One region of the Viridibacillus sp. NPDC093762 genome, then DNA from elsewhere that is predicted to be linked to it. Evidence: riboswitches for the same ligand, from Rfam matches in the RefSeq annotation. Region 1 holds a riboswitch; each other region holds the start of a gene.
What was found. A riboswitch is a leader RNA that binds a small molecule or an ion and turns the genes downstream of it on or off. The one in region 1 is predicted to bind cobalamin.

Region 1 (4,295 bases):
GAGGAAGATAATTATGAAAAAAATGATTACGGCATTAGCAATTACGGGATCACTTGCAGTCTCTGGAGTAGTTGCGGCAGCGGGTATTCAAACTAACTCAGGTAAAATTTTATCTTCAAAAGAAATTTCGAAAAAGGCACTTAGCTACGTAAAAGGTACAGTATACAAAGTAGAATTGGACAAAGAAAAAGGTGTTCAAGTATATGAAGTTGATGTAAGAGGCAAAAGTAAAGAATACGAATTAACATTAGATGCTAAAACGGGGAATTTACTTGAAAAGAAAACAGAAACAACAAAAGTATCTAATTCAGTTAATAATAAAAAAGTAATTGGTTTAGCAAAAGCGAAAGAAATAGCATTAAAATCGGTTAAAGGTTCTGTGAAAAAAGCAAAATTAGATCGAGAAGATGGTATTTACGAAATTGAAATCATTAGAGCTGGATATGAATACGATTTTGATATCAATGCGTACACAGGGAAAATTGTGAAAAAAGAAAAAGAGAAGATTTCAAAAAAAGTAGTAACTGGCAAAGTGATTGGCTTAGAGAAAGCGAAACAAATAGCATTAAATAATGTTGGTGGTACTGTACAAAAAGCCAAACTAGATAAAAGTGATGGCGTATACGAAATCGAAATTATTAATGGTGCAACAGAATATGATTTTGAAATCGATGCAAAAACAGGAAATGTTATTAAAAAAGAATCAGAAGTAGCTGACGATGTAATCACAAATACTAAACCGGGTATTCCAAGTACTGGAAATACCGAGAAGCCTTCAAAGCCATCAACAAGTAATAAAGTAATAGGTATTGAAAAAGCAAAAGAAATTGCTTTAAAAAGTGTTAATGGTACAGTGAAAAAAGCTGAATATGACCGTGAAGACGGAGTATATGATTTTGAGATTTTAACTACTGATTATGAATATGATATCGAAGTCGATGCAATAACTGGGAAAGTTATGATTACTGATAAAGAAAGAATTACAAAAACACCAAATCCAGTAACACCTTTCATCAGTGAGCAAAAAGCTTCTCAAATTGCTTTAACAAAAGCAAAAGGTACCATTACTAAAATTGAATTGGATGAAGAAGACGGCGTTTATGAAGTTGAAGTAAAAGATGGTATGTATGAATACGAATTAGAAATTGACGCTAAGACTGGTGCCATTCTTGATTTCGAAAAAGAGTATGAAGACGATTAATTGTTACTAAAATAGATATTATGCTACCCAAAATACAATTTTGGGTAGTTTTTTATTATTTTCTTACTTAAAACAATTCTAACCTCCTGTTTTTTAAAATAAAAATAGACATTATAGGAAATAATAAAACATTTTTCGTAGGTCTTTTGCTTTCATTTACTTTAATTTAGCATTTCCACTTGTCTGACAGGAACACAATATGTTAGATTAGATTAATCAGTAAAACACAATATATAGTATGTGAGCGAAAAAAGGTACCATATACGGTTTAAAAGGGAATTCGGTAGAGAAACCGAAGCTGTCCCCGCAACTGTGAATGCGGACGACTGTCAATTAACCACTGAGCAATGCTTGGGAAGGGTGACAGTTGGATGATGCATGAGCCAGTAGACCTGCCTTTTTGCGCATGATGACACTTTCTTCGGGGGTTGAGAAGTGGAAGCGAGAGACTTTACATTGAACAATTTACTTTTGATTTCAAAAGTATTTTTTTGTTGTGATTTCGCCTGTTTCCAATTTTAAAACCTAGAGCGATGGCTCTGCCGAAGAAGGCAGATTCATCGCTTTTTATATTTGTAAAAAAGGAGACGACGATATGGTCCAATTAATGACATATGAAAGAGCAATATTATTATCTCGATTAGAGGAAGAGTTTGGTAGAGAGGAAATTAGTCAGCTTATTAGAAAGTCTGAACGCTGGGAAAATAAGAATCCAGAAGGCACTGATGCTGAATGGACGAAGGCGATGAGCCTAGAAGCGTTAAGCTTTTTAGATGAAGAAGACACATATTGGACATTCGTTGCAGCTCGCTTATTGTTGGCGGGTGTTTATAAAGAAGCATCTACAGTACGTCAATTAGAAGTAGGACAGGTATACACAGCATTTGCTAAACAAGTTAAGAAGCTTGTCGAAAAAGGTTTATATGACCCAGCTTTAACAAGGTCATATACAAAACAGGAACTTGAAGAGATTGGCTTAATGATTGAACCTAAACGTGATGAAATCTTTACATATATCGGATTGAAAACACTGTTGGATCGTTATGTAACTCGAGACTTTGACAAAACACCAATCGAATTACCTCAAGAGCGTTGGATGATTATAGCGATGACTCTAATGCAGAATGAAAAAACAGATCGTCTTGCAAAAATTAAAGAATCTTACTGGGCAATGAGTAATTTATATATGACGACTGCTACTCCTACATTATCAAATGCAGGTAAAACACATGGTCAATTATCAAGTTGCTTTATCGATACAGTTGATGACAGCTTACAAAGTATTTATGATTCAAATACTGATGTTGCGACACTTTCGAAGTTTGGCGGTGGTATCGGCGTTTATATGGGGAAAGTACGTAGCCGTGGATCATCCATTCGTGGTTTTAAAGGGGCATCAAGCGGTGTTGTTCCTTGGATTAAACAATTAAATAATACAGCAGTATCAGTAGATCAATTAGGTCAACGACAAGGCGCGATTGCTATTTATCTTGATATTTGGCATAAAGATATATTCCCATTCCTTGATTTAAAATTAAATAACGGTGATGAACGTATGCGCGCACATGATATTTTCACAGGCGTTAGCTTACCAGATATTTTCATGGAGGCTGTTGAAGCACGTGAAGATTGGCACTTATTTGACCCGCATGAAATTCGCGAAGTAATGGGCTTTAATCTTGAAGATTACTATGACGAAAAACGTGGACAAGGTTCATTCCGTGAAAAGTACGAAGCTTGCTTAGCGAACCCGATATTAACACGTGAAGCTGTACCAGCAATTGATATCATGAAACGCATTATGCGTAGTCAATTAGAAACTGGCGTACCGTTCATGTTCTATCGTGATGAAGTAAACCGTAAAAACCCGAATAAGCATGAAGGTATGATTTACTCAAGTAATCTATGTACAGAAATTTTCCAAAATATGAGCGCCACTAAATTCGAGTCAATTACATTAGAAGATGATGTCATTGTAACGCGTCGCAAACCTGGAGACTTCGTTGTATGTAACTTATCATCTATCAATCTTGGACGAGCTGTCCCTGCTGAAGCTTTAGAAAGATTGATCCCAATTCAAGTGCGTATGTTAGATAATGTTATCGACTTAAATCGTATTCCTGTTCCACAAGCAGAACGTACAAATGCCCGTTATCGTGGTATCGGTCTTGGTACATTCGGTTGGCATCATTTATTGGCACTGAAGAGTATTACATGGGAATCAGAGGAGTCTGTTGAATTTGCGGATAAGCTTTATGAGCAAATTGCTTATTTAACAATTCAAGCATCAATGGAATTAGCAAAAGAAAAAGGCCAATATCCATTATTTGAAGGTTCGGAATGGCAAACAGGAGAATACTTCTCAAAGCGACAATATAAAGATGAAAAGTGGACTGCATTACAACAAGCAGTTGCTGAAAATGGTATGCGTAACGGTTATGTAATGGCTATTGCGCCGAACTCATCAACATCAATTATTGCAGGAAGTACGGCAAGTATTGATCCGATCTTCCAAAAATCTTATTCTGAAGAGAAAAAGGATTATAAGATCCCGGTAACTGTCCCTGATTTGAACCAAGAAACAACTTGGTATTACAAATCTGCTTACTTTATTGATCAAAATTGGACTTTAAAACAAAACGCAGCACGTGCCCGTCATATCGACCAAGGTATTTCGCTAAATTTATATGTACAAAACACTGTCAAGGCTAAAGAACTATTAGAATTGCACTTAAATGCTTGGAAACTGGGCATTAAAACGACATACTACGTCCGCTCAACATCGGTTGAACTATTAGAATGTGAATCATGTGCAAGCTAGGAGGAACTACGATGACAAAACTAGAAAAACGTCAATTAATGGATAAAACAGCTCCAAACCGTTCAACAGGTATTGTAAACGGGAGCTCTTCAAATATATTAAACTGGGATGATGTTCGTTTTAGCTGGGCGTATCCAAAATATAAAAAGATGTTAGGTAACTTTTGGACTCCTTTCGAAATTAATATGGGGAATGATATTAAAGAGTTCCCAACATTAACAGCGAATGAAAAAGAAGCATTTATGAAAACAATCGGTTTACTTGCAATGTTAG
Region 2 (4,295 bases), on a different contig from region 1:
AAACTAGTATACAACAGATAGGAGATAAATAAATAGTCTTCTAAGAGTGGTTCTAAATGCCTATATAAATTTGAAGTGATAATAACATAAAACTATATTTGGCCATCAAGACCATAAAAATTTGATAATATGATATAGTGAATACAAATTGTGGTCTATACGATTCTTTTTTTATTGATATTAATAAAACAGCTATATTTAATGTCGAACTCTCCTAAAAGACTATTGAGAGTGTTAATTACATTGAAAATATCGTATTAAAAATTTGATTCGGAGGAATTAAGGTGAATAACATGCTGAAAAAACTAAGCGTCATTTTCATGGCTATGATCTTTTTAGGAGGTTTAGCAAGCCCTCAATATGCTAAAGCAAGTGCTTCAAAAACAAAACAAGTAACGCTTACTGAAAAGAGTAGGTTGTTTACTAAGCAAGGTGGATATGGAAGAAAATCTACAGTAGCTGCAAAAAAGAAAGTAACGATTATAAAAACAACTAAAGATAAATGGATGCAAACAAAAGATAAAAAGTGGATAAAAGACGGTTTTACTGGTGATTATGTCTATCTTTCAAAAAAAACAACGACTTATAAAAAAGAAAAAGGATCTAAATCAGCAACGAAACTTCCAGCTGGAATATATAAAGTGAGTGCTGCCAATACAAATGGTTGGATTAAAGTTAAAAAAGGTAGCAAGACATACTGGATTAAATCTGGGGAATTTGTCGATAGTTACAGTGATTTAGGAAATAAAAAAATGCAAGACCAAATAGTTACTATTTTAAATAAAGAACGTGCAAAAAAGAATTTGAAGCCTTTAAAGCAAGATCCAAAACTAACAAAGCTTGCGATAATTCGATCATTAGATATGGAGAAAAATCGCTATTTCAGCCATACAAGCCCAACTTATGGAAGCTGGTCTAACCTCCTAAAAGGATCTGATTATAACACATATGCATCAGGAGAGAATATTGCAGCAGGTTATCCAACAGCAACGAGTTTCATGAAAGGATGGATGAATTCCCCTGGCCATAAAGCAAATATTCTATCACCCAATTATCAAAAAGTTGGAATAGGTATAGTTGTCTCGGGTAAAGGTGCTCAATATCCAACATATGGAACACAAATTTTTGCCAAATAGGTAGAAAACCCCCTATTGTCCAAGAACATGAGGGAGTTTACTATTTTGATAACTTCTTAACCTTATTCTCTTTTACATCCCATCGTTTTGAATATTCAGTTATAATAGAGTGGATATATATATAGGGGTTTTCTATATGGTATTACATATGAAAGAGGTAAGTTTGAAAAGAGAAGGGCAATGGATTCTAGAAAATATTAATTGGCAAGTAGAAAAAGGAGAGCATTGGGAAGTGCAACACTTTCTTCATTTTTCGATATTCCAGTAGAAGTTATTTGGCAAAATAATCGTCCATTATTATCAAAGCAGAATTAAAAGAATTTAAAAACTAGTTGTTGAATTTTATATAAGATTCGACAGCTAGTTTTTTTATAATGAATAACAATTATTTGGATTGTTTTTCCAATAACGTGATAATCCTATCTAATTTTTCATTTAGTTCAGTAGATTCATTCTTTGGTGTGGTATTAATAATGATTCTTCTAATAAATAGCATAAAAGAAATCGTACCTAATATAATTAAAGCAATAACAATAAAAAGTATAAGTATATCTCCAAAATTAGCCACCTTTTGCCTCCTTTATTCATTTCCGCTATTAAAATAGTATTATATTCAATTTTAACATGTTTTTAGGATTCATGCGGTTCAAATATTGATAAATTCATTGATAAATACAATTTTGGAATTGAGATAAATACAATTCTTCTTTGATTAATATAAGAATTTGATATGAAATGGATAAAATATCAAAAATAAATCATTATCCAATAGATTAATTTTCAATATTATGATAAGTTTATAACAAGTGAATATTGAATGCCAGAATTAGGTGTAGTACATACATAAAAGGGAATTCGGTGAAATGCCGAGGCTGTATCCGCAACTGTAAATGCTGATGAAATAAGGAAATACCACTGTTTTATACGGGAAGGTCCTTTGAGTAAATTGATGCTAAGCCAGGAGACCTATCTAATTCAGAGCGTATATCTACTCTTCGGAATAAAGTGAGATTACGGCAAAACAATCTATATTAGACAAAACTGTTGTCCTATATTTCTTTGTATTTATGCTATTTCTCTATGGGGAAATAGCTTTTTTCATTGTTAAGAACTTTTAAATTCCTTCATTTAAAACATAAGTGAAAGTTATTTAATCTATTAGCATGAAAAAGCCGAATTCCGAATCCAACAAACCTAAATAAAATCGGAGGAATTCAAATGTTAAAACGTTCAATTAGCATGATGTTTGCTTTTGTTATGCTACTATCACTACTATCGCCGTTTACAGCTCAAGCTGAAAATAATACGGTAGTAAACAATGCATCTCAAACAACATCACCACAAGTAATCAAAGAAAAACTAGTGAACTCACTAGAAAAGGCAAAACAATATTATATTACTAACAACCAAACTATTAGTTCTAGGGTAATTAGTTCCCACAGTGGCTACTGGTCATTATCAGCAATGTATGCACTAGGTATGGATATTAAAAACTACAAGTGGGCAGAGGGCTCAGAAGTTACAAGTGAACAATCTTATTGGGTAAAACCTAAAACGGCTGCTTCAAGCACTTCAAATGAAGACGCAGGTACTATTATAGGTGCTTATATTCTTGGGTTAGATCCTACCAGCCTTGGACAACGCAATATTGTTGAAGATTTACAAAATAAACAAAAAGCTGATGGTAGCTTTTTTACACCATATGGTGAATCTTGGGCATCAATTGCGCTAGGATTAGCAAATGCAGACTATGATAAAGCCAAACATTTAGAAGTAATTTTAAAGAAACAAAATAATTCAGGATTATTCTCTGGATTTGGTTCATCTGATGACTTAGATGTAACAGGCTGGAATTTAACGGCATTAACGCTATTAAATAATGCTGATAAGTCCAATGAAATAATTAACGAATCTATTAAAAAAGCAGTAGACGGTATTCATGCAAAATATCAAAAAGATGGTTTTGTTAATAATACGAACTCAATGGCAAGTATTATTATGGGACTAGCTTCAGCTGGAGAGGATTTAACAACGGACAAATGGAGCTATGAAAAAGACGGTAAAAAAGTTAACATTCTTGAAAAAATGATTGATGATTACCAATTAGAAGACGGATCATTTAAATGGATGATCAAAGATACTAAAACTAACTTAATGGCGACTGAACAAGTAATCATTGCGTTAGCAGACGCATTGAATGGAAAATCAACATTTGCAAGATTAGCAGATGGGGAAATACCAAATACTAATCCACCAGTGGAAAATCCAGATACTGAAGGCCCAACAGAACTTACAGTGGGTACAATTTCAAACAAAACTACTTCTGTAACAGGAACAACAGAAGCAAATGCAACAGTCTCAATATACAATGGAACTAAACTTCTAACATCAACAAAAGCTAGTAGTAAAGGAACTTACACGTTAAAGATTCCTGCACAAAAAGCGAATGTGAAATTAGTAGTAAAGACGACAGATGTAACCGGCAATGCTGGTGTAACAAAAACAATTACTGTATTAGATAAAATCGGCCCAACAAAACTTACAATAGGAACAATTTCAAACAAAACAACTACTGTAAAAGGAACTACAGAAGCTAAAGCAACAGTTTCTATTTATAAAGGCTCAAAACTACTTACATCAACAAAAGCGAGTAGCAAAGGTAACTATAAGCTGAAGATTACAAAACAAAAAGAGAACGTAAAATTAGTTGTAAAAACGAAAGATACAGTAGGTAATAAAGGCGTATCAAAAACAATTATTGTAAAAGATAAAATTGCACCGAAAAAACCAACAGTATCTAAAATCACTTCGAAAACTACAAAAGTAAAAGGTAAAACTGAAGCAAAAGCAACAATTACAATATACAATAGTAAACACAAAAAAATTGGCTCAGCTAAAGCATCCAGCAAAGGTAATTTTAGTGTGAAAATCAAAAAACAAAAAGCAAATTCTAAGCTATCAATTTACGCGAAGGATCCAGCAGGAAATAAAAGTAGCAAACTTAGCGTGAAAGTGAAGTAATGGTCATATGAAAAAGGGCAGTCCAAAAAGTCGGTAAAAACCGGCCTTTGAGGGCTACTCTTTTTCTTTTTATTTGGATCTGTCTAATTTGATTATTGTTTTGATCAAATGATAAACAAAACTTAAATCACCTAAATT
Region 3 (4,295 bases), on a different contig from region 1:
GGTCGCAGTTATAGGAATTGCTGATTGTCACTGGGGTGAAATCGTTACGGCTTTTATCGTATCTGATGATGCATTTAATAATGTTAAAGAAATTCAAGACCTTTGTAGAAGTCATCTAGGTAGTTATAAAATCCCTCGGAATATTTATTTTATCCCTGAACTACCAAAAACACATGTAGGGAAAATTGATAAAAAGAAGCTTCAAACAATTCAAATGTAAACGGTCTGTTGATTATTAACGGGTTCGAAATTGAGGAGTAAAAATATAAATAACCATTAAGAAAGGGGTGCAATTAGCACCTCTTGTACATCTATTTTAGCGATTAAATTAGACCTAAATTGGTTATCTTTTGATAATCTCATTATTTCACTAAATTGTCTTTAATGCTTCCTGAAGTTTTTTCACTACCCTTGATAAACCTAATATTGAATTTGTTGTATCGAATTTTTCAATATCAAAGGAATGATTTGCATTTTGGACAATCTCTATCTTTAAATTTGAGTTACTTAATTGTTCAATTTTATTTGAATTGAAATGATAAAATAAACGAAGTGCCAACTTCTCTTTAATAGAAATCGGCACTTCGTTTATTCGCTATAAGTTATTGTGTCGCTTTTGGTGGTAGGCACACGTCACATTTACGTTGGTTATTATTTTTAAATTTCGTAAATGTTTTTCAAAGTTGCTATCACATGCACATTAAAATAGTAACTTTTGAGAAAAACCGTGATATTCCGTCGTTAGCAACTTACTTTCCGAATTGTTCTCAACAAATTCTTTAATTTTACCAATCGTCCATTGTTTATTCAATCTCTTACACCTCCATATTTCTCGCTATGCGGAGGCTTTTCTTGGCATCCGTTCAATTATAAGCAAAAGTAGTAATTATCTTAAGTTCCTCATTATTACATGAGCTGGTACTCAATTAAACAGATGGAGGTTATCTTATTAAACTAAACTGCCTCGTTAGTTGAATATCAGTAAGTTACAAATATATGTATATTACAAATTCTTCTAAATCCATTATTTAAAATAGTCGAATATGCTACTTAAAAAGCATCTGAGGATAGGTATTTTTGTTTCCACTTAATGATTTAACGATATTAGCTATTGTTAATCTGTTAATTACTATGTCAATTGCGAAAAAAACCTTATTTAGTAAACAATAATAAAAGGTTTAAATCATATGCGATTGGAATCCAAAATTGATACTTTAATTAGTTTTAGTACTCTTAAAGCGAACCAGTTATTTATAATCAGGTTATTTTTTATTGTTAAGCATAAATGTGGAATTTTCCACTTTAGGTGTAAGGCAATGTAACGTAACGTTTACAACCAGCAACGATATGTGTAACTGCAAAAAAAAACGTGCAAATTTTTGTGGTAAAACTTTTGAATAAAATTAAGTCTTAAAATTGATATAGCTTTAAGTTGTAATAACGAATATACTTTATATTAGGAAAACTTTTTTTATTTGCACAAAAAATTACATATAGTATTGGAATAGGTGTGTTCGTTTAAAACGAATACTTAATAGGGAAGTCGGTGAAAATCCGACATGGTCCCGCCGCTGTAAGGGTGAGTCTCATGCAAGAAAGTCACTGGATAATATCCGGGAAGACGCATGGAGGCTATGAACCTAAGTCAGAAGACCTGCCTGTTCTAAAAATGCTGATAAACCTACGGGAGATAGGGAGGTGTTAGAGTGCTAGGAGACAAAATTGTTCTGAAACTATAAGCATTGCTGACCTTTTTTATCGGGTTAGGAATGCTTTTTTGTTTGCCAATATTTTATGGTAATAAAATTTTATAGTTGAAGGTGAGAAAAAGTGTTATTCAAACGATCAAAATTATTAAGTCTTCTCTTTTTACTATTATTAATGTTCTTAACGAGTTGCAGTAATACTCCCAAAGGTTCAGAAACTACTTCACTTAAAGGTAATGAGAAAGTTGTTACATTTTCTATGACTGGAGATATAGGCGATTTAAATCCACATACATATTTTCCAAATGAGTTTTTTGCACAAGCAATGGTATATGAGCCCCTTGTGTATTACGGGAAGGGTGGGGATATTCAGCCTTGGTTAGCAAAGAGCTGGGATATTTCAAAAGACGGCAAAGAATATGTGTTCCATCTGAGAAAAGATGTAGAGTTTTCTGATGGCTCGAAATTTAATGCGGCAATTGTTAAGAAGAATTTCGATACGATTTTAAATAATCATAAACAACATGAATGGGTAGAGTTAATTAACCAAATTAAAGATACAGCAGTAGTGGATGAATATACTTTTAAGCTTACTTTGAACAATTCTTATTATCCAACTCTACAAGAATTAACATACATAAGACCTTTGAGATTTGTTGGAGAAGCTGCTTTTCCTGACAGCCAAGATACATTTAAGGATGGTCTTAAATCTCAAATTGGTACAGGGCCATGGGTACTGAGCGAATATAAGAAAAATGAATATGCATTATTCGAAAGAAATGAAAAGTACTGGGGTACTAAACCAAAAGTAGATAAGGTTGTTGTTAAGGTCATTACTGACGGAGAATCTAGAGTATTAGCATTTGAGAAAAATGAACTTGATTTTATTTTTGGTAATGGGGTCATCAGTCAAGATTCATTCCAATTTTTAAAGGATTCAGGGAAATATGAAACTAAGTTGTCAGAGCCTACAGCTACAAGAACGCTTCTTTTTAATACAAATAAAGAAGCAACTAAAGACCATAAAGTACGTTTAGCGCTGAACTATGCATTTAATAAACAGGCTGTGATCGATAATATTTTTTATGGTATGGAAAAAAAAGCAGATACATTGTTTCCACCTGTATTGGATTACACAAAAATTGACATAGATCCATATGAGTATGACACAGCAAAAGCAGAGCAGTTATTAGATAAAGCAGGGTGGAAAAAAATAGAGGGTAAACCGTTTAGAGAAAAAGACGGAAAAGAACTGCAGCTAGAATTCCTTTTTAATAGTACAGATAATATCCAAAAGTCGATCGCAGAATTTGTGCAAGGTGATTTTAGAAAACTAGGAATTGATATTAAGTTGAATAGTCAGGAAACTAATACTTTCTGGAAAACGGCATTCCAAGGCAATTACGACATATTATTTACCTCAACATGGGCCGTACCTTTTGATCCACATTCTTATTTAGCTTCAATTACAACAGATTCAGAAAATGGTGGTCCAGATTATACTGCTTTATTGGGGTTACCAGAGAAGAAAGAAATAGACGAGAAGATTAAAAAAGTGCTTTTAACTACAGATGAAAAAGAAAGAAAAATGTTGTATACCGATATTTTAACAACTTTGCATGAGCAAGCGGTATACTTACCGATATCTTATCAATCCAATGTAGCGGTTTATCATAAAAATATTAAAGGATTAGATTTTTTGCCTCAAGAAGCAGAGGTACCTTTAACTACAATAGATGTTGAATGATGGAAGGATTATTAATAACAACAACTTAAGGAGTACTACATGAGTTGGTTTATAGTTAAGCGTTTCGCAAGTCTTGTTCCAATATTATTAGGAATCTCAATTATCACTTTTATCTTACTGCACTTAATTCCTGGAGATCCAGCAGTAGCTTATTTAAGGTTATCGAATATTCCGCCTACTGATGAGGCTGTGGCTGCTCTTCGACTTGAGCTTGGATTAAATAAGCCTTTATATATCCAGTATTTTGAGTGGTTAGGAAATGTAATTCAACTTGATTTAGGGATTTCATTTGTGTCTAAGAATACAGTTTGGGACGAGATGTTGTTACATTTAGTTCCAACAATTCAACTAACATTAGCTGCGTTTTTCTTTATTGTAGTTATTAGCTTACCAATAGGAATGCTATCGGCTATCTACAAAGGAAAATGGATAGATCAATTTAGCAGAATAATAGCTTTTGTTAGTGTTTCTATGCCTACATTTTGGTTTGGTTTTCTATTAATCTATTTTTTATCATTAAAGTTAGATTTATTACCCGTTTTGGGGAGGGGGACACTAGAACATGTAGTGCTTCCTTCCTTAACGCTTGCTTTTGGCTATATTGGCACAAATATACGATTACTTCGAGCGAGTATGCTTGAAAATATAAATGAACCATTTGTTATATATGCAAGAGCGAGAGGTTTGCGTCAAGGGAAAATCATTAGTAGACATGTGTTAAAAAAGTCCCTCCTTCCTGTAGTGACTGGGCTAGGTATGAGTTTTGGAAATATGCTAGGTGGAGCAGTTATTGTTGAAACCATTTTCGCTTGGCCAGGAATGGGACAATTATTTGTCTCGTC

Region 2: another riboswitch for cobalamin. It lies ahead of ACQKM9_RS13025 (Ig-like domain-containing protein); the one in region 1 lies ahead of ACQKM9_RS07300 (ribonucleoside-diphosphate reductase subunit alpha).
Region 3: another riboswitch for cobalamin. It lies ahead of nikA (nickel ABC transporter substrate-binding protein); the one in region 1 lies ahead of ACQKM9_RS07300 (ribonucleoside-diphosphate reductase subunit alpha).

What each region holds. Positions count from the first base shown of each region.
Region 1 is NZ_JBNNUK010000004.1:68,603-72,897, reverse strand. Features, by position in the region: gene ACQKM9_RS07305 (PepSY domain-containing protein) at 14-1,201, shown strand; cobalamin riboswitch at 1,437-1,615, shown strand; gene ACQKM9_RS07300 (ribonucleoside-diphosphate reductase subunit alpha) at 1,797-4,022, shown strand; gene ACQKM9_RS07295 (ribonucleotide-diphosphate reductase subunit beta) at 4,034-4,295, shown strand, end outside.
Region 2 is NZ_JBNNUK010000009.1:136,311-140,605, forward strand. Features, by position in the region: gene ACQKM9_RS13010 (CAP domain-containing protein) at 294-1,136, shown strand; gene ACQKM9_RS13015 (hypothetical protein) at 1,273-1,404, shown strand; gene ACQKM9_RS13020 (DUF4083 family protein) at 1,522-1,704, opposite strand; cobalamin riboswitch at 1,948-2,124, shown strand; gene ACQKM9_RS13025 (Ig-like domain-containing protein) at 2,355-4,157, shown strand.
Region 3 is NZ_JBNNUK010000009.1:65,168-69,462, forward strand. Features, by position in the region: gene ACQKM9_RS12620 (class I adenylate-forming enzyme family protein) at 1-220, shown strand, start outside; gene ACQKM9_RS12625 (hypothetical protein) at 371-583, opposite strand; partial or broken gene ACQKM9_RS12630 (hypothetical protein) at 603-811, opposite strand; cobalamin riboswitch at 1,490-1,676, shown strand; gene nikA (nickel ABC transporter substrate-binding protein) at 1,831-3,453, shown strand; gene nikB (nickel ABC transporter permease) at 3,493-4,295, shown strand, end outside.